DNA from 2 places in the Salinimonas sediminis genome. Region 1 is predicted to be linked to the other one. Evidence: predicted binding sites of a transcription regulator. Region 1 holds the regulator's gene; the other holds the start of a gene.
The links. Region 1 encodes sigma-54, which starts transcription at its own class of promoters, with help from an activator protein. Its sites were predicted from a motif close to GTTGGCACGNNNNTNGNNT; they were not measured.
Positions count from the first base shown of each region.

Region 2: D0Y50_RS00395 (flagellar basal body L-ring protein FlgH) is a predicted target of sigma-54. The motif match lies at 10,165-10,183, and genes of this name have one in related genera.

Region 1 is NZ_CP031769.1:707,577-719,167, forward strand. It holds gene petA (ubiquinol-cytochrome c reductase iron-sulfur subunit) at 221-853, shown strand; gene D0Y50_RS03180 (cytochrome b) at 853-2,118, shown strand; gene D0Y50_RS03185 (cytochrome c1) at 2,115-2,849, shown strand; gene sspA (stringent starvation protein SspA) at 2,960-3,592, shown strand; gene D0Y50_RS03195 (ClpXP protease specificity-enhancing factor) at 3,598-4,053, shown strand; gene D0Y50_RS03200 (spondin domain-containing protein) at 4,601-4,870, shown strand; gene mgtE (magnesium transporter) at 5,290-6,648, opposite strand; gene D0Y50_RS03215 (HPr family phosphocarrier protein) at 7,087-7,359, opposite strand; gene rapZ (RNase adapter RapZ) at 7,359-8,204, opposite strand; gene ptsN (PTS IIA-like nitrogen regulatory protein PtsN) at 8,251-8,697, opposite strand; gene hpf (ribosome hibernation promoting factor) at 8,707-8,994, opposite strand; gene D0Y50_RS03235 (RNA polymerase factor sigma-54) at 9,026-10,504, opposite strand; gene lptB (LPS export ABC transporter ATP-binding protein) at 10,582-11,307, opposite strand; gene lptA (lipopolysaccharide transport periplasmic protein LptA) at 11,310-11,591, opposite strand, start outside.
Region 2 is NZ_CP031769.1:73,369-84,959, forward strand. It holds gene ilvA (threonine ammonia-lyase, biosynthetic) at 1-1,097, shown strand, start outside; gene D0Y50_RS00365 (Kelch repeat-containing protein) at 1,110-2,087, opposite strand; gene plsB (glycerol-3-phosphate 1-O-acyltransferase PlsB) at 2,156-4,600, opposite strand; gene D0Y50_RS00375 (DUF2177 family protein) at 4,696-5,103, opposite strand; gene D0Y50_RS00380 (DUF1624 domain-containing protein) at 5,559-6,782, shown strand; gene D0Y50_RS00385 (GAF domain-containing sensor histidine kinase) at 6,795-7,967, opposite strand; gene D0Y50_RS00390 (flagellar assembly protein T N-terminal domain-containing protein) at 8,105-9,274, opposite strand; gene D0Y50_RS00395 (flagellar basal body L-ring protein FlgH) at 9,317-10,066, opposite strand; gene D0Y50_RS00400 (hypothetical protein) at 10,254-11,168, shown strand; gene D0Y50_RS00405 (UvrD-helicase domain-containing protein) at 11,344-11,591, shown strand, end outside.

The sequences.
Region 1 (11,591 bases):
ATGAATAAAGCTTCATGCAAATTTGTACATTAGACATACTAAAACCTTGTAAAGAGAAAGGCTTTTCCCGTATGATTTTGTATGAAAAATAACATATTATAAAAATAATTATACAAGCCGCTAACGTACAGGTGAACGTTGACGGCTGGCTGGCATAGCGAATTAATCCGGGGCCTTCTGAATTAACTTGCTATGCAGCATCCAACCTGGAGAAATGTGGATGAGCGATGTATCTGTAGATGCAAATACCTCTGCACCTGGCCCCAAAGGGCCACAAAACAACACGAGGCGCCGCTTTTTGACGGTAGCGACCTCTGTAGTTGGTGGTGTAGGGATTGCTGGTGCCGCGGTACCATTTATCGCGTCATGGAACCCGAGCGCGAAAGCGAAAGCGGCTGGGGCTGATGTCGAGGTAGATATTAGCGCCATAGAGCCTGGGCAGCTGATACGGGTTATGTGGCGCAGTAAACCAGTGTGGATAGTCAGACGAACGCCGCAAATACTTGAGTCGCTCAGCCAGCACGAAGATAAGTTGAAAGATCCAGGCTCTGAAGCCCAGCAACAGCCAGGGTTTGCGCAAAACCAGTACCGTTCTTTAAAAGAGGAATATCTGATTCTGGTCGGTATTTGTACCCATTTGGGGTGTTCCCCACAGTACCTCAAAGGCGGCGCGTTTGAAGAGGTAGTGCAAGGCGTACCCGATGGTTTCTTTTGCCCGTGCCATGGCTCGAAATTCGATATGGCAGGCAGAGTATTTCAAAGTGTTCCTGCCCCTTTGAACCTGGTCGTTCCCCCTTATCAGTTTGTTGATGATGTTACTGTAATCATCGGCTCTGAAGCGCAGGAGGCATGATGAACGCATTTTTATCATGGATTGAAGCCCGTATCCCCATGATGCGGGTAGCGAATATGCACGCTATTCAGTATCCAGCACCCCGCAATATGAACTTCTGGTATGTGTTTGGGTTCTTGGCCACCATAGTGTTAGTTAATCAGATAATCACCGGTATCTGGCTAACGATGAACTTTGTTCCTACCTCAGAAGGTGCGTTTGCTTCTGTTGAATACATCATGCGTGAAATCGATTTTGGCTGGATTATTCGTTACATGCACAGTACGGGCGCGTCGGCGTTTTTTATTGTGGTGTATATGCATATGTTCCGCGGCATGATTTACGGCTCTTACCAAAAGCCCCGAGAGTTGTTGTGGGTGTTCGGTATGTTTATCTATTTAGCCCTTATGGCTGAAGCATTTATGGGCTATGTGCTGCCTTGGGGGCAAATGAGTTATTGGGGCGCCCAGGTAATTGTGTCGTTATTCAGCGCCATCCCCGTGATTGGCCCTGATTTGGTCATCTGGATTCAAGGTGATTACGTTATCTCCGGCGCCACGCTCAATCGGTTCTTTGCTTTACACGTTATCGCCCTACCGCTGGTGATTGTGATACTGGTATTTCTACATATTATCGCTTTACACGAAGTTGGCTCTAATAATCCAGACGGCGTGGCTATCAAACATCAAAAAGGCAGTTTGCCAGAGAGTGAAAAAACACCCTATAAAATCCACGAATATTACACCGATAAATACGATATTGCCGATGATGTAGTGCCGTTTTTCCCGCATATCGTGCTAAAAGATCTAGTGGCGTTCTGTGTTTTCTTATTCGCTTTTTGCTACATCTTGTTTTTTGCGCCTGAAATGGGTGGGAAATTTTTGGAGCATCCAAATTTTGAAATCGCTAACCAGTTAAAAACACCAGAGCATATTTTTCCGGTGTGGTACTTCACCCCGTTCTACGCAATTTTGAAAGCGGTACCCGACAAACTATTTGGTGTGTTGGCTATGTTTGGCGCAATTGCCGCACTGTTTGCTATGCCGTGGATAGATCGCGGTACCGTGAAATCGTGGCGTTACCGCTGCGGGTTGCACAAAGTGAATTTGCTGTTGTTTGCTGTGGTATTTATCTTTTTAGGTTATTTAGGCGGTACCCCTCAAGAAGCCTGGAAAATCATTGCCTCGCAGGTGTGTACCGTGTTGTATTTTGGCTTTTTCGCCGCACTGTTTTTATACAGCAGAAACGAAAATACCAAACCTGTACCTGAGAGGATCCCACGATGAGAGCATTGGTATTATTACTTAGCCTGTGGATGCCCGCTATTGCGACTGCTGCTTCAGGCAGTTTTACCCTGGACCACGCTCCAATAGACTTAACCGATAAAGCCTCATTGCAACGGGGTGCTCAAGTGTTCATGAATTACTGCTCAGGGTGCCACTCGATGCAGTACCAGCGCTATAGCCGGACATTTGAAGATTTAGGCATACCTGAAGAGCTCGGTAGCGAAAACCTGCAGTTTAACGGCGATAAGCCTACCGATTATATGAAACGAGCAATGCCGGAGACCAGTGCAGCGACCTGGTTTGGCGCCGCCCCGCCGGACTTAACCCTGGTTGCCCGGGTACGTGGAGCAGACTGGCTGTATACTTATTTACGGACGTTTTATGTGGATGAAAGCCGACCATTCGGGGTTAATAATAAAGTGTTTCCTGATGTGGGTATGCCACACGCCTTACAACCTTTGCAAGGTACGCCGCGAGAAAGCTATGAAGAAGTTATGGTTGATGGCGAAACCGTGAAGCGGTATGTCGGTATTCAGTCAGATGGCGATGGGGCACTGTCACCTGACGAATATGATCAGGCGGTTGCTGACCTGGTGAATTTCTTGGAATATACTGGCGAGCCTTTCCGTCTTGAGTCGGAAAAAATAGGAAAGTGGGTGCTAGTTTTTATTATTGTACTGTTTGTTTTTGTATTTTTGCTGAAAAAAGATTACTGGCGAGAAGTACACTAATAGCATCAGTTTCATGTATAATACATCCAGGGGGCCCTTGCCCCCTTTTTTAGCTTGTACGGCACTGCTAATATAGAGCAGTGTGAGTGTCTCTCGACGGAGGAAAATTAATGGCCGTAGCCGCGAATAAACGCTCTATCATGACGTTGTTCTCAGATAGTATTGATATTTACAGTCACCAGGTACGCATTGTTCTGGCCGAAAAAGGTGTCGGTGTAGAAATCAGTTATACAGATCCCAGCAACCTGCCGGAGGATCTTATAGATCTGAACCCATACGGTACGGTTCCCACTTTGGTAGACCGCGAGCTGGTCCTGTACAAGTCGCATATCATCATGGAATACCTTGATGAGCGCTTTCCACATCCACCATTAATGCCGGTTTACCCTGTTTCACGTGGTCAAAGCCGACTAATGATGCACCGGATTGAAAGCGACTGGTATTCACTTGCAGCGCGAATTTTCCGTGGTGAAGGTGATGTAGAAGTGGCCCGTAATGAATTGCGTGAAGCATTGTTATCGCTGGCACCGGTATTCTCTGAAATGCCTTATTTCATGAGTGAAGAGTTCAGCTTGGTTGATTGTTACCTGGCACCATTATTGTGGCGTCTGCCTGCGTTAGGTATTGAACTTAACGGCGCAGGTGCAAAAGATATTAATGCTTACATGAGCCGGATTTTCTCGCGTGGGTCTTTCAAAGCGTCACTGACTGATCAGGAACGCGAAATTCATAATCCGTTATGAGTAATATGACCCCCAATCAACCCTATTTGCTAAGAGCGTTTTTTGACTGGATTGTCGATAATCAAATGACGCCCTATATTGTGGTTGATGCAACAAACGAATTAGCTGAAGTACCGCAGGAGTTTGTGAAAGAAGGGCAGATAGTATTGAATGTCTCTCCTTCTGCCTGTGTCAACTTTGCCCTGGATTTAGAGTTTTTATCTTTCCAGGCACGGTTCGGTGGGCAGCCAAGAAATATCAGTATGCCCTGTCAGGCTGTAATGGCAATCTACGCCCGTGAAAATGGTGCAGGTACTGTCTTTGCAGTTGAAGAAGAACTGACATCCCCAGAGTTGGAGCAGGAGGTTGATGAAGCATCATCAATCCCTACCAGGCCAAGTTCAGACACCAGCGAGGCTGATTCTGATAATGCCCCGGTGCCCCCTAAAAAGGGCAAACCCACGTTAAAAATTATAAAATAAAAAATCCGGCCCAGGCCGGATTTTTTGTGTCTGTTATCGCCTTGCTAAAAAAGCGGTAAAACATTATCAGACTGCGATAATTCTCAGAGCAATCTGCCATCTATGTCGTTCAAGTTTTAGGAAGTGTTCAACGGTTGAATACCATTCATGAACAGACTGAGAATGTAGCATGAGCAAAACAAACCCGTATCAGGCCGCCTATTAGACTGGCACTGCCGCCGCTGGTTCTGCACGCTGGTTCTGCACTATCGAATGCATTGGCGCCGCGCCGTGGTGTGGCCCCGCCACAATTGCTCACCAGTCTGCTACCCCCCGACTGTGGCCCCTGCAGCTGAACCAAGAATGTCTATCAAAACCACCTCCGCAGTATCCCCTTTACGCCATTGATTATTGCCACGCGCCCTACTGAGCGCGCTATTTTGTCACCGATAAAGCCGCTATTAGCGAGCTTCAGGCCATGGCGCAGGGTGGTGATCTCACTGGGCCGGAAATGCTGGCGCAAAGCCTGTCTGTAGAGGCTGTCAGTAATCATGCAGCGAGGATATGAGTGACTTCGGCGGCGGTGAGTACTACCTTACAAACTGCCACCACTTATAGCCGGTTAAGTGTTGTGGCAATGACGCTGCCTACCAATGATGGTTTTGTAGTGCTTAATAACAGAGTTATACCAACCCAGGCAGGCCAGTATATGGTGTACCTTAACGCCTATACTGTGGACACCGAGGCTAATGGTGATATACGCGGGCGCCGTGGTTGCTGGCGAAGCTGGTATGCCGTTTTCCCGTCTTTAGAAGGCAGCGCTGGGGTGATGAGTTAGTCGCACAGGTGTAACAAACACGCTGACCTGGTGGGCGGCAATAGTGATATCAACAATACAGCACAGCGCTGGCTTAAACCGCTGGCAAGCATAACTATTATTGTTCCCTATGGTTTATATCCACGGCGCTAACTGCCACGTAGCGCACATTATGGACGCGCTTTGCCGCGCATCTATTCGGGTATTTTCTGGTAATCTGCTGCAAAGAGCAGGACGGGGCGATGATAACGCCGGACATGAACATACGCTGGTCTCTCATATCAATCGCCTGCGCGTAAAACTAAAGGGAGCGCGCCAGCCAACCAGATAATAAAGGCTATGCAGGCGCAGGATAGTGTTTTGCCCCCACGGGCGCCAACCACGACGCTGGCTTTTTCATTCTTTATTAAGCGGGCCTCTTGCGCGGCCCGGGAATAGGACTAAACCAGAAACAGCGTTGCAGTACCCAGAAAGGCGAATATCCCTACCACGTCTGTAATGGTAGTTAGAATAACGCTCCCAGCCAGCGCAGGGTCAATTTTAAACTTCTTCATGACAATGGGTAAGGTCGCGCCAGCCAACGCTGCTGCTACCATGTTGATCATCATAGCAAAGGCTATAATTGCGCCTAGCGTGGCATTTTGTTTCCACAGTCCTATTACGGTGGCGATAAGAATGGCCCAGATCATTCCGTTCAAGAAGCCGATAGACAGTTCTTTACTAATTAACCAGCGTGAACTGCTTGGATTAACATGGCCCAGTGCCATCCCCCGGATTACCAACGTCAACGTCTGATTCCCGGCTACCCCGCCCATGCTGGGTACAATGGTATTGAGGATGGCCAGTACAGCCAGTTCACTTAGTGTTGCCTCGAATAAGTCACTGACCATGGCCGCCAGCAGGGCGGTAACCAGGTTAACGCCAAGCCAGACAGACCGTCTTTGCGTACTTTGCCAGACGGGAGCAAAGGTATCTTCTTCGTCATCTAAACCCGCCATACTCATCATGGAGTGTTCAGCATCTTCCCGAATAATATCCACCACATCATCAATGGTGATACGGCCAACCAACCGGTATTTGTCATCTACCACGGGGGCGGATAGCCAGTTGTATCGTTCAAACAGGCTAGCGACTTCATCATCTGGCATGTTGACCGGAATGGCTTCAGCTTCTTCATCCATGACCTCAACAACTTTATCTTCCGGGTCAGCGGTAAGTAAGCGTGCGACCGGAACCGACCCCACCAGATTATCGGTGCGATTGACTACGTAGAATGTGTCGGTATTTTCCGGTAAATCGCCTTTCAGGCGAATATAACGCAACACCACATCTACGGTAACATCCGGGCGCAAAGTGATGGTGTCGGTGTTCATTATGAAACCGGCGGTTTCCTCGCCGTAAGACAGCGCTTGCTCAGCGCGGACTCTGTCCTGGGCGTCCATTGACTGTAAGATACCCTGCAGTACTTCATCCGGCAGGCTGCTCAGGGTTTCTGCCAGGTCGTCGGTGTCCATTTCCTCCAAGGCATCTACCACATTGTGCGGCATCATTTTTGTAATAATGCCGTTACGCACGTCTTCTGACAGTTCCTCTAGCACATCCCCGTGAAAGTCGCCGTCAATTAATTCCCATAGTTCATCTCGGGTTTTTGTCGGGCTTGATTCCAGAATAAGCGCTACATCAGAGGGGGGTAACTCCAGCAACATCTTACGCACCGACACAAAGCGCCCGTCGGCCAGCGCGGCGTTCATCGTGCGTAATTGACTTTGTGCAAATTTAGATTCGAGCGCTTCTGCCACAGGTGGACCTTCAAAAATGTGAGGTTGTCAGGACGTATCTCAATAGAGTAGATATACAGGGTAACTCAGCAACTAATTACTGTCATTCATAAGCTGCGGTATTAGCGGGGGTTTTGCCCCTTTCCAGGTTCGGTATTTTACCGCTTTATTGATGTCCCAGATACCCATGGATAGGGGGAACGCGCGTAAATTGTGAGACAGCCCAGGCCCAAGCTGTCACGGCCGGCGAGCGGGGGCTGATAGCCTTGGCAGGCTGGTTGCGGCGCACTGGCTGCTTTTTAGTGGCATTGTGAGCGTGTTTAAGGGTTGTTTCACAGCGCTATCCGGCCTCGCACAGAGTGATTCCCCGGCACATAGTAGCCTCAGCATAGAAGCCCCAGCGTAGTCGCAGGGTATAATTCAATGGCACGAGGCGCCCTATACCAAGCGCGCGGAGGATTACTCCGCTTCGTTGAATTTACCCATAATTAGCGCTTCAATAGCTTCCATGGCGGCCTGCGCGTCGGGGCCATCACTTATTACGCATACCTGCTCGCCCTGGTGACTTTCCAACATCATTAGCCCAAGTACACTATCCGCCTGGGCTTTTTTATCTGCTTTAACCAAGGTTATTTGTGCATCAAACTGGTTGGCCAGCTGAACCAGTTGAGTCGCCGCGCGGGCATGTAAGCCCAGCTTATTTACAATTGTCAGTTGCTTTTCAATTTTCATTATTTATTAAGTTCCCGATGGCGAATCTGTACATCTGGGTGAACATCGGTGAAGGTTTTGGCCAGCGTTTCAGCCACAAATACAGAGCGATGCTGGCCCCCAGTACACCCAATTGCGACGGTCACGTAACTGCGATTATTGCGTTCCAAATGAGGTAACCAGGTGGTAATCAGGTTTTGAATCTGCCAAATAAATTTCGTCACAATAGGCTGTGAACCTAAAAATACTTCTACCGGGCCGTCCAGCCCGGTTAAATGCTTTAAATCGGGTTCCCAGTGTGGATTAGGCAAGAACCGCGAATCAAACACATAATCTGCATCTTTAGGTATGCCATGTTTAAAACCGAAGGACTCAAATACTAAAACCAGCCGAGAACTCTTTTTACCCAAAATACGCTCACGGATAAGTTCGGCTAACTGGTGAATAGAAAGGGAGTCAGTGTCGATGTATAAATCGGCGCGCTCGGCAATCGGCGCTAACAGTTCGCGTTCGGTATGTATAGCCTCAGCCAGTGACTTATTCAGCCGGGCCAAAGGGTGTAAACGCCGGGTTTCGCTGAATCGCTTTACCAGAATATCGTCACTGGCATCGATATATACAATGGTCATGGCCCATGATTCGGGCAAATAATCGAGAATCTCCCCTAATTCCGTGGGGTCTTTAGGCAGGTTACGTACATCGATACTAACGGCTACCTGGTCGTACTCTTGCGACACGGAGTGGGTAAGGGCAGGGAGTAAGTTGACCGGGATATTATCTACACAATAATATCCCAGGTCTTCCAAGGCTCGTAGCGCAACTGATTTACCCGAGCCGGACCGGCCACTTATAATAATGAGCTTCAAAGCGCTGCTTCCTTATACCTACACAGGGGCTCTGTGTAGGTGGCAATTATGATTGTAGTGCTGCAATAATATCATCCCCGGTTTGTGCTCGGCGAATGGCTTTCAGGGTATCTTTGTCACTTAACTTACCGGCCACCATCGCCAGTGTTTGAAGATGACCTTCGGTTTGCTCTTCAGGCACTAACAGGGTAAAGAAAATATCCACAGGCTTGCGATCAATTGCATCAAAATCGATAGCCGGATCACTGGTCACCACGATGGCAATTACGCGGTCCAGCCCGGGCAAACGCCCATGGGGCAACGCAATACCATTACCAATTCCAGTACTGCCCATACGTTCTCTAGCCATCAGCGCATTCAATACTGTCGTCTCTTCCACTTCCGGGTTATTTTGGGCGGCGATATTACTGATGATCTCGAGAATTCGCTTTTTACTATTGCACTGAACCGCACATTTAGTGCGGTCCAGGCTTACAATGGCTTGTATATCCATATTAACTGACTAATGCTTTTTCAGCTTTTCCTTGTGCTTGATAACTTGCCTGTCCAGTTTATCTACCATGCTATCAATGGCCGCATACATATCAGTATTCTCTGCCGAAGCAAAAACCTCCGCCCCACTAAGGTGAACCGTAGCTTCAGCTTTCTGTGCCAGTTTCTCGACATTTAAAATGACATGAACATTAGAAATATGGTCAAAATGACGCTCTAATTTGCTGAATTTTGTATCGACATAAGTACGCAAAGAGTCAGTGATCTCAATATGATGACCAGTAAGATTGATTTGCATAGTTCGTCTTCCTTATTGTGAGCAAGCCCTACTAAATCAGGCTTTTGCGTTGGTTCGACGGTGGGATCGATAACGATTCCCGATATTTTGCTATTGTTCGCCGGGCAACTTTTATACCTTGCTCGGCCAACAACTGAGCAATTTTGCTATCGCTAAGTGGTTTGCTAGGTTTCTCGGCAGCCACCAGCTTCTTAATTAGTGCACGTATGGCGGTAGAGGAGCACTCACCACCAGATTCTGTCGCCACGTGGCTTGAAAAGAAATATTTCAATTCAAAAATACCGCGCGGTGTATGCATATATTTCTGGGTAGTTACCCGGGAAATTGTCGACTCATGCATATCTACCATTTCTGCGACATCGTTTAAAACCATTGGTTTCATCATTTCCGGGCCATGTTCAAAAAAGCCCATTTGTTGCTGCACTATGCAGTTGGCTACCTTAAGCAGCGTATCATTTCGTGACTCAAGGCTTTTAATAAACCATTTTGCTTCTTGCATGTGCGAGCGAATAAATTGTGAGTCGCTACTGTTTCTGGCGCGGCGGCTCATCGCAGCATATTGCTGGTTTACGCTAAGCTTTGGCAAACTGTCAGGGTTGAGCTCAACTGCCCATCGTCCATTGCGCTTAGTAACTGATACGTCCGGAATCACGTATTCGGGTTCTTTTGTAATTAATGCACTACCTGGACGAGGGTTTAGCGTCTGCAACAACCGCATTGCTTCACGCAGTTCATCTTCTTTCAGCTTCGTTTTGCGCATTAAGGTACGATAATCTTTGCTGCCCAATAAGTCTGAATAATCCTGTAACAGCATTTTGGCTTCTTCCAGCCAAGGCGTGTCGATAGCGAACTGGCGTAGCTGAACCAGCAAACACTCTTGCGGGCTGCGCGATCCCGAACCAAGTGGGTCGAATAATTGAATACGTTTCAACACACATTCAACTTCATCTTCTTCGATAACTTCTTCGGCGTCTTCGCTATTCACACTTTGCAGAATATCTTCTACCGATACGGTTAAATAGCCTGACTCGTCGATCGAGTCAATAATCGCCATCGCGATGGCGCGGTCGGTATCCGAAAAGTGCGTTAAACGCATTTGCCAGAGCAGATGGTCCTGAATATTCTCGGTGGTTTCGCCCTGAAAAATTTGATCTTCGTCACTGCCCGGGCCGGGGGCAGGGGCTGAGGACGCTGAATAATACTCATCCCAGGTACTGTCGATAGGCAACTCGTCGGGTAAATCATTTTTCTCCATCGCTTCGCCCGAGTCCATGTTGTCGCTGGTGCTGGCAGTGGCTTCTACATTGTCGTTGTCATTATCGATATTATTTTTTTCGGTAATATCGTTATCACTGCTTTCATCTACCTCTAACAAGGGGTTTGAATCCAGGGCTTCCTGAATTTCCTGCTGAAGATCAAGAGTCGACAGCTGCAATAGCTTAATAGCCTGCTGCAACTGCGGGGTCATGGTTAACTGTTGACTAAATTTTAGTTGTAAAGATGGTTTCATCTACGTCTTATTTTAAACTCGGGTACGCGTGTACTTAAGCGGTGAACCACAGGTATGACAATGTCACTCATACCTTACTATAGCTTGAATTGCTCACCTAGGTATACATCACGTACTTTCTGGTTGCTTAATACTTGCTCCGCACTACCTTGGGCGATGAGCTCTCCGTGACTTACGATGTAGGCTTCTTCACATACATCCAGGGTTTCCCGTACGTTATGGTCTGTAATGAGGATCCCTATGCCTCTGTCGCGCAGATGCTGGATGATTTTCTTTATATCATTTACCGATATTGGGTCAACACCGGCAAATGGCTCATCCAACAAAATAAACTGCGGATTAGCCGCTAATGCCCGGGCAATCTCTACCCGGCGGCGTTCTCCGCCTGACAAACTCATACCGGTACTATTACGTATATGATTGATATTGAATTCATCAAGTAGCGCGTCAGCTTCTTCTTCTCTTTTGGTAGCGGAAAGCCCGCTGCGGGTCTGCAAAATAGCCATGATATTTTCGTGTACTGTTAATTTACGAAATATCGATGCTTCCTGCGGCAGATAGCCGATTCCCTGGCGCGCCCGTTCGTGCATTGGCTGGTGGGTAAGCTCGTTATCATCAATTAAGATTTTACCCTTATCCAGCGCAACTAACCCCACTATCATGTAAAAGGTAGTGGTTTTACCAGCCCCATTGGGCCCTAATAAACCCACAATCTGGCCAGTAGAGACTGACAGGCTGACATCACGTACTACCTGTCTGGACTTATACGATTTCGCAAGATTTGCGGCAGACAATGTTGCCATACTTAGTTGTCACCTTCGCCGTTCTTTTGCTCATCAGCACTATCCTTGGCCGTTGCGTCGTCCTTGTTGTCATTCAATTTTTTAATAGACTGAGGCCGAAAAACAGTGGTGACCCGGCTATCGTCATTATTATCACTACTGGTTGCCAGTAACTGTTCTTTTACCATGTCGTAAGTAATACTGTCACCACGTACCATACTACTATTCTGGCTAATTCTGGCATCGCCCCGCATAGAGATAGTGCGCTTGTTCACTTCATAACGCAATTCGCTGGCCTGGGCGGT
Region 2 (11,591 bases), 630 kb from region 1:
CGTTTATCCCGCCTTTTGACGATCCGGATGTGATTGCCGGGCAGGGCACGGTGGCCCGGGAACTACTTGAGCAAAACGCTGACCTGGATATTTTATTTGTGGCGGTGGGTGGGGGTGGTTTAGCCGCCGGTATTGCGGTTTACCTTAAACAACTAAAACCCGACATAAAAATTGTGGCAGTGGAATCAGAAGAGTCCGCTTGCTTTATGGCAGCAAAAGCCGCCGGCAAACCCGTTCCCTTGCCCTCGGTGGGTATTTTTGCAGATGGCGTTGCTGTGAAAATCATGGGTGAGGAAACGTTTCGGTTATGCGACCGTCTGATAGATGAAACCGTTACCGTAACCAATGACGAAATTTGTGGCGCAATCAAAGATATTTTTGATGATACCCGGGTTATTGCTGAGCCCGCTGGGGCATTGTCGGTGGCAGCTATCCGTAAGTACATTAAACAGCACAATGTAAAAGGCAAGCAGCTGGGCGGTATTCTGTGCGGCGCGAATATCAATTTTCATACTTTGCGGTATGTGTCTGAACGGTGTGAGCTGGCCGAACAAAAAGAGGCGGTATTTGCCGCCAGGTTACCCGAGCGGCCCGGGGCTTTTAAAGGATTTTGCGAAGCCCTGGGGGGGAAAAACATAACGGAATTTAATTACCGCTATGGCAGTGGTGAGGATGCCCATGTTTTTGTCGGAGTGAAGCTAAAAGGTGGCCAACAGGAATTTGCTTTGTTGCATAATTCACTGGGCGATAAAGGCTACGATTGCTTTAACTTGTCGGACAATGAACTGGCTAAGTTGCACGTTCGGCACATGGTCGGGGGGCGGCCGCCCACGTTGCTCAATGAAACGGTCTTTACCTTTGAGTTTCCCGAACATCCGGGAGCTTTGCTGAAATTTTTAAATACCCTTGGCGAGCGTTGGAATATTACGCTGTTCCATTATCGTAATCATGGTGCCGCCAAAGGCCTGGTTTTGGCTGGGTTTGATATTGAACCGGCCAGCCGCGACGCCTTTAATCAGCACGTAGAGGACCTGGGTTATAGCTGTAAAGATGTCACCAGCGACCCGGCCTACCAGTTTTTCCTGGCAGGCGAGTAACCCAAAGGCGGCTTAATCAGCCGCCTTTTTTAATGCCGCCTCATCAAACACCTGAATTAAATCAAGCCCTGCATCATCTGGGGTAAAGCCGCCAATCACATAGATATTATCGCCCATAGTGGTCGCTTTATTATGGCGTCCGTCTTTTAGCGGCAACTGCGCTTCGCGCCAGGTTTGCGTGGTAAAGTCGAAGACATACGAGGCGGCAAGGTTGGTATAGTGACCAAAGGTAAATAACTGGTCTCGCCATACCGCCGCAGAATGCGCGCTAAGAGGCTGCGGCAGGTCGGGCAGCGTATCCCATACTTGCGTTACCGGATCGTAACGTTCAAAGGCTGTGACCGCGCCCTTACCATCATATCCGCCCACCACATAGATTTTGCCATCATGTTTTACCGCAGCGGTTTCCCGGGCCGTTGGCATCGGGGGCGCGAGCGACCAGGTGTTGGTCGCAACGTCATAAACGGCCATCAGGGATGAACGCTTCATGTCATTCGTTTCCCAGTCGCGATGGCCGCCACCCATAACATAGATTTTGCCATCCAAATACACTGCCGCGTTAACCCGGGTGGGATAGGGCAGCGGTGCTACCTGGGTCACCATTCTGCTTTGCGTATCAAAAACTTCTACCCGGCTTTCGTAATTGAATTCACCGTTTTCGTGAGAAATACCGCCAATAAGGTAGATTTTTCCCTGTTCGTCATACACCGCTGAAAAGTACCGGCGGGGTATAATATGGTCGTCCAGCACCTGAATGTTTTTTGTAGTAGGGTCGATGATTTCCACATCATCTAACCATTCTCCCCCGCGCGAGCCACCAAAAACGTAAATATTTGTGCCATCGTTGGCCACCCCTTCGCCAAAGCGGGCGGTTTCCAGTTTAAACGGCAGGGTAGCACTAAATACTTCTTTGGGCTGCTGAGCACACCCTCCAAGCATCAGTACGCTGCAAATCGCTACTGCTATTAGGCTACTTACACGGTTAACCATCTTTATCCCTTTTGATTTCTTATTAGTATATGGCGGCTGCACGCGGTCGGCCCGGTTGGTGACCGGGCTCAATGCAGCTCTACATTTTCAAGGTGTTGTACTATTTCAGGCCAAACCAAAGCCGTCACATCTTTGCGCAATGCCGCGCTTTCTTCTGAATATTTTAACGAGCCATCGGCAGTAGAGTCCAGCCAGTGATTTTCCCGTAAGGCGGTAATAAAGCTGGATAGTACATTTTTATCGTAAAACTCAGGAGAGCTCATGCCATAGAGTGTCGATAAACGTTCCGCTACTTTACGGCTGGTTCGTTCTAACTGTCCACGGCTGATAACCCGCTCTTTTTCAATAATGGTTAACACCACCGCGTAGCGTTGAAAAGTTTCCTGCATACAACGGCTTAACAGCCATGCGCTGTGGAAAGTTTTATCATTTGGTTCGGGCGGTAAAATACACTCCCCCTGCTGGCGCAACAAACCTTGCTCCAGCATTTGGCTGATTAGACGGTCGGTATAGGCCAGTGCCTCATCCTGGGTAAGGTGAATGAACAACTCGCGCTGTAATAGCGGATATAGCGCTGCCACCAAACGTAAAACATAGTCGCGGCGACAGGCTTTGTGGCCAAACACCGCTGCCATCGCAATACCCGGCAAGGCGAATAAATGCAGTATATTGTTGCGGTAGTACGTCAGATATACCGCAGAGTCCTTCTGCGGTTGAATCAGCTTACCATAACCATCGTTGGTCACCGCAAAACGGTTTAGCTTCAGTACATGGGCCAGCATTTGGTCCGGGGTATCTTCAGGAATGGTAAAATCGGCCGAAAATGGCGCCTGCCGCAACAGCGTTAGAAAGTTATCCAGCGCATGGCATAGTTCATTTTCGCTCATGGTGTTGTTTTTCGATGACAACAAACACAATGCTGATAATGCCATGCCATTAATCGCGGCCGCCCGGTTAATTCGCAGCATCACCTCGTTCGCCAGGTCATTAACCATGGGTGTCAGCCAGGCGGGTTTTTTGTCTGGATCTTTGGGCAGTTTTTCCCGCCACTGGGGAATTTGCTTTTCCAAATACTGGTTTAGTTGAATGGGCTCGCCAAAGTTAACGTACCCATAGCCATAATTTTTAAGTTTACGAATTGCCGAGAAGACCTGCCAGGTAGACTCTTTTTTCTTTGAGCTGCCTTTAAGCTCGTTCAGGTAGCTTTTTACTTCCATCACGTTTTCGTAACCGATATACACCGGCACAATACTGACCGGACGATTCACGCCTTTTACCAAGGCTTGCATGGTCATCGCAAGCATGCCGGTTTTAGGCGGGATCAAACGGCCGGTGCGGCTTCGGCCACCTTCAGGGTAGTACTTAACTGAATAGCCTTTGTTAAACAGCAGCTCAAGATATTCGCGAAATACAGCGGTATACAATTTATTGCCAGCGAAGCTACGGCGTAAGAAAAACGCGCCGCCCCGGCGAAAAATTTTCCCTACTGGCCAGAAATTAAGATTAATCCCCGCTGCAATGTGTGGCGTGACCATGCCCTCATGATAAATCACATAGGTTAACAGCAAATAATCCATGTGACTGCGGTGGCAAGGTACGTAAATTATTTCATGGCCGTTGCGGGCCAGTTCACGAATCCGGTCACTATGCGCTACCCCGATACCGTTATAAATTTTGTTCCAGATACGGGTAAGCAGCCTGTCGCCAAAACGTACCAACCCTTCACGGTAATCGGCGGCAATTTCATTGATGTATTTTAGAGCATCCTGGCGCGCTTTATCGGGTGAGCTTTTTTTACTGCCCCCTTGTTCACTGATAGCCCGCTTGACTGCGGTGGAACCAAGTACGGCGTTGTGTAACTCCTGCCGTTCAAGCAACGTCGGGCCGGTAAGGCTTTGTCTTTTTCGATGGAAGTGGGTACTGGCTAAACGTACCAGTTTATGGGCAATAAGTTCATCACTACCATGTTGAGTAGACATGGCATTGGATGACACAGCCTTACTAAAGCTGATGAAGTTATCGCGGCCCAAGAACATGACGATAAATAATTTACGTAGCCAGGACGGCGCTGCGACATCTGCAATCAGATCGCTCAAGCCAGGTGTTCCTTTACCCGGCGCCCGGCCCCAGGAAATGAATACCGGTACTACCTGCACATCTAACTGAGGGTTATCGCGATGTAAGTGGAACAGGTCGGTGAATACCGCTTCAATGTCTGTTTTCATTTCGCCGCGCATGATAACCCGCTGTGTTTTACGCAAAAACAAGCAGGTTGGATAGTGATGTCCCCCCAGCGAAATTTGCTCTGTCGGGCTGGGTAGGTCCATACGTAGTGTGGCCATACGTAAAGCCAGCTGGTCGGTAACAGAATTGCTGGGGAGCAAATAAATAATGGGCTTGGCGCGGTCTATGCCTAGCTCTGATTCCACATTTGACGGAATAGTATGCGGTTTTACCAGCCATTTAACCGGATAGTGAAACACCGATAGAAGCGTTCTGCGCATCCACGACATGTAAGAAATCCTGTGTAATAAAAACCGGCGCAGTGTATCACATGTATTGGCTAAATTTTAAAGTCGGGCGGGGTAGAGGCAAAGCCGAACGCCGTTCAGCCACGGCGCTCGCGCCACCTGACGACCTGCGCTCCCACTCCAGCCAGTACCATGGTAGCGAACGCGCCCCATACCCAATCTACCAGCGTCATCGTTAATGGCCACCCTGCGATAATTGAATAGGCAGTCAAATTGTAGGTGCCATAGGCGGTGGCACCTAGCATAAAGCCGTTAGCTGCGGCGGCCCCGACTGGCCGGCCCCGCGCTGGCCGCACCGCCAATACCACCACCGCTAAACAATACAACACGTAGAATACTATCCAGGGCCAGCTGACAAACTGTGCGCGTAACAAACCACTGAAATAGTCTACGTACAAAGGCATAGCAATAACGCCCAGCCAGATACCATCGAGTAAACCAAACGCGATGAGTATGGCAAGGTAAGCCAGAGCAAAGGACGTCATTGTGTTTTTCATAGTGTTGGTAACGGGTTTGTCAGCCCTTTGGTTCAGTTTGCAATATGTGAATACAACAGTAAAAGATTTCTTCTGGGGGCCGTGCAAGGCTTTTCATAGGTAATTGCGGCGAGGGCAGGTTAACCGGTACTCGATTCCGCCTACCGAGCCAGCGTAGATGAAGCTGACCGTATAATGAGGCAATTTTATTGTGCCACCGCACTATTGAGCTCCGGCCCACTGATAGCCGGGCGATTGATAGACGGGCGATTGATAGACGGGCCACGGAGGTTCGACAACACGATTGTTTACCGATAGACTATTGTTATGTTATCACATCTCTAAATGTTACTGGTATGTTTAGCCGCAATAAAAGGCAAAGCCCCCGGCCGCTGATAGAAAAGCTGGCACCGAGATAAAGCAGACGGTGCTAGATAAATCGAACAAGAGTAAATAGACATCTTATGAGTAGTTTCGCGCCCCCGATATTATCCTCTGCATATTCTCCTATAGCGGCAAACACAGGCGCCGGCGCGTCCACCATACAGCGCAACCCGCCTACCGGGCGGATTGCTGCTATCGATATTTTACGTGCCTTAGTCATGCTGCTGATGCTGGTCGACCATGTTCGGGAGCGGTTTTTCTATCACCAGCAGGTTACCGATCCTATGGACCTGGACAGCACCAGTCCGGCGCTCTTTTTTACCCGTTTGGCGGCTCATTTTTGTGCGCCGGTGTTTGTTTTTCTAACGGGGGTTTCAGCATGGCTGTACGCCCATCCCGCACACCAGCCTCCCCGATCCGCCTCAGCATTTCTGCTTAAGCGTGGGCTGTTTATTATTGGCATTGAAATAGCCGTTATTAATTGGTTGTGGATGGGCAGTTATGACACGTTATGGTTGCAGGTCATGTGGGCAATAGGGGTTAGCATGTTGCTGTTGGGGATATTATGCCGCTTGCCCTGGCTGATACTGCTGTGCCTTGGTATAACGATTGTCGCGGGCCACAACCTGCTGGATCCGATCTCTTTTACGCCGGGACAAAGAGGTTACACGCTGTGGACTATCTTGCATGACCCAGGGTTTATTTATACCAGTGAAGGCTTTGCTATCAAAGCGTCGTATCCGGTATTGCCCTGGATTGGCGTGATTCTATTGGGATATAGCCTGGGCCGGATGTACGCCCAGACCGTTTCAAGCGCACTACGTCAGCGTGTATTAATCGGCCTTGCGGTAGCGTTATGGCTGCTATTGGGGCTTTTGCGAACACGTCTGGGGTATGGCGAAGCTCTGTCTTTTACGGGGCATGCAGACTGGCTGTATAACGTTATGCAATTTGTAAACTATACCAAATACCCGCCTTCCTTAGACTTTGTCTTGTTTACCCTGGGGGGCGCCTTACTGCTGCTCGGTCTGCTAGAAAATGTCAATAACCGCTTCTCTTGGGGTATAGAGATTTTTGGCGCTGCGCCAATGTTTTTTTATATTCTACATTTGGGCGTATTATTAATGAGTTATCAGCTGGCGTTAGCTGTCTTTGGCGCTAATTACGGGCAGTGGTTTGCCTTCGATCATGTATGGCAAATTTGGCTTTGTGCGGGGCTGATGGGGGCAGGTTTGTATTGGCCAACCCGGGCCTTCTCGCGCTATAAAAGACGAAGTAAGCACGCGCTCATCAAGTATTTTTAAGCGTGAACTGGCCTAAAGCTGGGCAGTAAAAGTAAATGTGGTTTGTTGTTCGTCAGACGCAACGGCAAGCTCGCCCTGATGGGCTGCTGCAATTTGCGAAGCTATAAACAATCCAAGCCCCAGGCCTTTATGGGCGCCCTGCCAAGGGTTTCTCCAGAATGGTTGAAATAACCTGGCCTGGGTTTCTGCCGGGATAGGCTGCCCACCGTTAGCGACTTCAATAAGGAGTTGCCCATTGCGGTTATGAGCGTTGATAACAACAGGCTGGCTGCTGTCGCCATGCACCAGCGCATTTATTAGCAGGTTAGATAACAACTGAGCTAAGCGGCCGGTATCGCAGTAAATTACGCCGGTAACATCAATATTACTAATGAATGTGCGTTTATGATAATTACTTTCCAGCTCAGCCACGGTGTGCTTTAACACCTCGGCCAAATTAGCGCAGGGTACTCTTTTGATGGGGATACCTTTGCCCATTTGCCCGTGCGTGAAATCCATCACATTGTCAGTTAACAAGGAAATACGCTTGGCACTGTTTTCCATTCGCTTTAATACTGAGGCCGCATCTTTAGCCAATGGCATCAGCTTTAAAACATCTACACCCATCATAATAGACGACAGCGGGGTGCGCAGGTCATGGCCTAAAATAGCGATGTATTGTTCTCTGAGCTGCGCCATGGCCTGTTCTTCCTGAAGAGCCTGCTGAGCTTCTGAAAAACGCCTTTCAGCAGATAACTGACGGGAGATAAGCTGGGCAAATGAAGCAATCATACTGCGCGTAGTATCAGTTTTAAGCTTCATGGGAAGAGGATCTAAGCCACACAGTGTCCCAAAAAAGTCGCCCTGAGCGTCATAGATAGGGTACGAAAAGTAGCTTTCAAAGCCGTACATTTTCGGCGTTGGATGATTATGATAAACGTTGTCTTGTTCCACATGATCTATCATAACCTCTTTTTGCGAACTCCTAACCTGCTCGCAAAAAGTTGTGCTTATTTCCAGCGTATCGCCTGGCAATAGATTAAAGTTGGCGTTATCCAGCACAGCGCAGGCTGTCCAGTTATCGGGGCTTACCCGAGCTATACAAACAAAGCGCAAACCGGTTGATTCAGAAATCATGCTCAGGATAGTAGGTACGGCTTCAATAGATTGTATGGCATGAATATCTTGCTGCACTGATGGACGCATTATTATGGGTTACCCGCCTTTTTCTCTCACTACCAAATCGCACTGTGAAATAGAGTGCCTGGTCAACTAATACTGATAGACTACATGCATACCATGGCGCTACAAAATACTCAATCAACACAGCCTACTATAAGCGGTTAATCGGGGCCAGTAACAGCCTTTTTTGACGTTTTTATAGTGCTAGGTGCGATCAAATCGTACAGATTTACAGCCGCCAGCGCGTGCTGTGTAGTTCCCTGTAGTATAGCAACATGCGCATTAATATTGGTGACTTTAAAGGTGAATTGCGGTAAAGGTCGGGTCAGTGTTAAGCCGGTTGACGCCGTGCGCTTGAGCGTTTGGTATTTGACCAGCGTAAATTCATCGCCCACTTGTACGCCTTCTTTCTCCCCCATGCCTATCACGACCCCGTCGGGCACGTGATCGATAACCTGGGTGACCGTTTTTTCACATGCAATGGCATGGCTTATATCGGATACGGCAGAATTAACGGTATTCAGAGCGACTCTGCCAAAGTCGCTGCGCCAGAATAAACTGTTACTGGTATCTACCGCATTAGCCGGACTAAAGGTCCAGTCTGCTTCGCTATAATAGCTTTCCTGCAGCAACACACTTTGCCGAAAGGCGTCGATAACATAGATATCCAAAGTGAAATTACGCCGAAGTGCAGTGTTATTCCGGGTCTTACTGGTATTAACCTGTTCAAATAAACTGATATCGCGAATTTGACCGAAAATAATAAATTGTTTTCCAAGCTCTCTGGCCAATAGTGCGGCTTTTTCATTCAGCTGCAGGGGGAGGAACGTGACCGGGCGAGTTTGTTGCATAAAGGCTTTATTGTATAAAAGCACATCCAGCGAGCCGGGCTGGCGCTGCAGTTGCTGCGCAAACCGTTGGCTAATCTTTGCACCAAAATCGTAAATATCGCCGTGGGCGGCTTGGCGAGGATTAAGCAATATCAACTGACTTACCACCACAGAACGCGCATATTTATCACTTTCACACTGAAATAGCGGGGTAATATTCGCGCGGATCACCACGGTTAATTGGTTTTCTTCTAGCGTTTCTTGCAAAATCTCGACCCGCTGAATACGGCCGGTAGTATGTACTTCGGCTTTACTGCTAACCAGCAAGCCATCAATAACGACATCCTGCGCGGTGATCAGGCTCCCTGAGGTAAATGATGCATCTGCGATGGCACTTTTGATAGCCATACGGCGCACCTCATCTAAGGGCGCATTGTGGACGGCTAAAGAGGCCTGTCCCTGAATCCATTGCGCGCTTGCGATGGCGCTTACCCCGAACATTAAACAACCTATCAAGCCCCGCCGCAGATTCTTCATTTGCCATTAACCGAAGAATGAAAAAAGTTTACTTAATAAGGTGCGCTGCTGGTTATCTTGAAGCGTGCCTTTACCGGAATACTCAATAAGCGCATTGCCTACCTTTTGAGAGCTTACTGTGTTGTTGAGATCGATATCCTGGGTTCGGATGTCACCGGAAAAACGAATATATTCTTTACCCTGGTTCATCGTTATCCACTTCTCTCCGGCTACCACCAGATTGCGGTTTGGAAGTACCTCAACCACATATACCGTTATTTTTCCTTCCAGAGTGTTCGACTGACTGGTGTTAGCCGAGCTACTAAATTCGCCCTCTTGCCCATGGTCGATATTAAGATCGTCATCGGCAATATGAATGGGCCCAGCATTTACCGTTAATGGCTTTATCTGAAAACTGCTCGCTTTGTCTTCATTGTAGTCTACCGATTTTTTCGAGGAGGTTTGTTCATCTAGTTCAATTAACACCATATCGCCCACGGTGTGATTGTGATGCACTACATACAAACTGCCAGCATGCTGGGGGTTAAATAGCGAACCGGTTGGCACGCTTACTATCTCCACTGGCTGTGTTCGAGGTGGACGAAAGGCCGGGTCGCCATGCTCAGCGGTAGACGAATGGGCGGCTATTTCACGCTGAGTCACATCCGGATTGGTCGGGCTGGAAGCAACAACAGCTTCTTCCTGAGAGGGGGTCTGGCTACAAGCCGCTAATTGTAAAGAAAGGAAAACAAGCAAAAAGTGGCATTCTATTTTCATAGCAAACTCTGTCAGATGTGCTTATTGAAGCACCGTTTTGTGGGTTGTTCATGGAGTAGTGGCCTAAGTCCTTTTAAGCTGAATTGCGAAATTATAGTAACCGAGATTTTTGCCAAATTATTGTTATCTAACAGTGTTTTGCAAAAACTTTACAATCTTGACATATGCCCAATGGGTAGGGTTTTCTATGCTTAATTTTGACCTTTTCGGCCCCCAGACCATGGCGCCCACTACCGCGCCCGATCTATCCGTATCTTCTTCATCAGCCACGTCGGTAGCTGCCGAAGCAGGATTTGCTCAGTTGTTTAATTTACTCAGTAATGGGGCACCACCTAGCGCCAGCGACAGCAGTGATGTCGATAAGCCAGAGGCGCAGACAGCGGGCGAGGGGGCATTAAATGCGCTACAGCAACAATTCATGGACACCATGGGCCTGGGCTCCCTCGGCGAAGATCTGCCCTCTATGGGGGAAGTCGATGCGGGCATTAGCAATCTGCAAAACCGTTTTTTGGCGATACTGCAGCATGACCTTATGCAATCTGCCGCCAGTGCGGCCGTCCAACCGGTGAAGATGGCTGTTCCGGCTAGCGAACCTAACGCCTCCCTTTCCTCAGCGCCCACTACCAGTAGCGGGTTTAATAAAGAAAACGAAGGGACAAATAACCCCGTGGTTGATGCACAGTTGACGCCGGCTACTACCGGATGGCACGCCGTGCTGGATTATGCGTTTGGCCAAAATGGTCCCGATATTAACGACGGGTTCGATGCGCTCAATTTGTTAAATCACATACCGGTGGTGGCAGATATTTATCAGCAATCTTCGGCTACGCAGGTCAGCGTTGTGTCAGATTTAGCCGGCAGTTTTTTATATGGCGGGCCCACCGGGCTTGCCTATAGCGCCCTGGATTTAACGGTTGAAGGCATAACGGGACGTTCTATCACCCAAAATATGTGGCAGCTGGGATACGATCTTCTGTTTAGCGGCAATGCACCGGCGAGCGATGAAGTAAATTCTGCGCTCAGTGGGGCAATAAGTAAGTCTGAGAAGAGCATTAGCAGCCGCGCTTATGCCTTCGCGCGGCGTCAATTTGCCGCTGATTAGCGGCCTTGGCGGAATAATGTTGCCGGCAGCGGGGACCCGCGCACTATCTTAACGTGCAGGGCTGGACTAGAAATTGGCAGGTTTTAGACAATGCGCCGGCAGCGTAAATAGCATAATATTCCCGGGTTGGGCACCGCAGATGCCTACAGCTTTAAAGGTTGCGCTAAGGAAATAAATGATGGTGTTTCAAGAGTCGGTCTGCCATCCGACATTATTTGGGCGGCTATTGGGCCTCAAATCAGTTCGTTTGTATCATGACACTATCGTGATTGGGCAAGGCCGTAATGCTGTTACGCTGACTGCCGATGAATTATCTGCATTGCCGGAATACAAAGAAGGTTGGTTTAGCGCTCGATGGCATATATACAGTCATGCACGCGAACTAACGGTTCGGTTGTTACCCAAAAAAATGCTCGCCAGCTT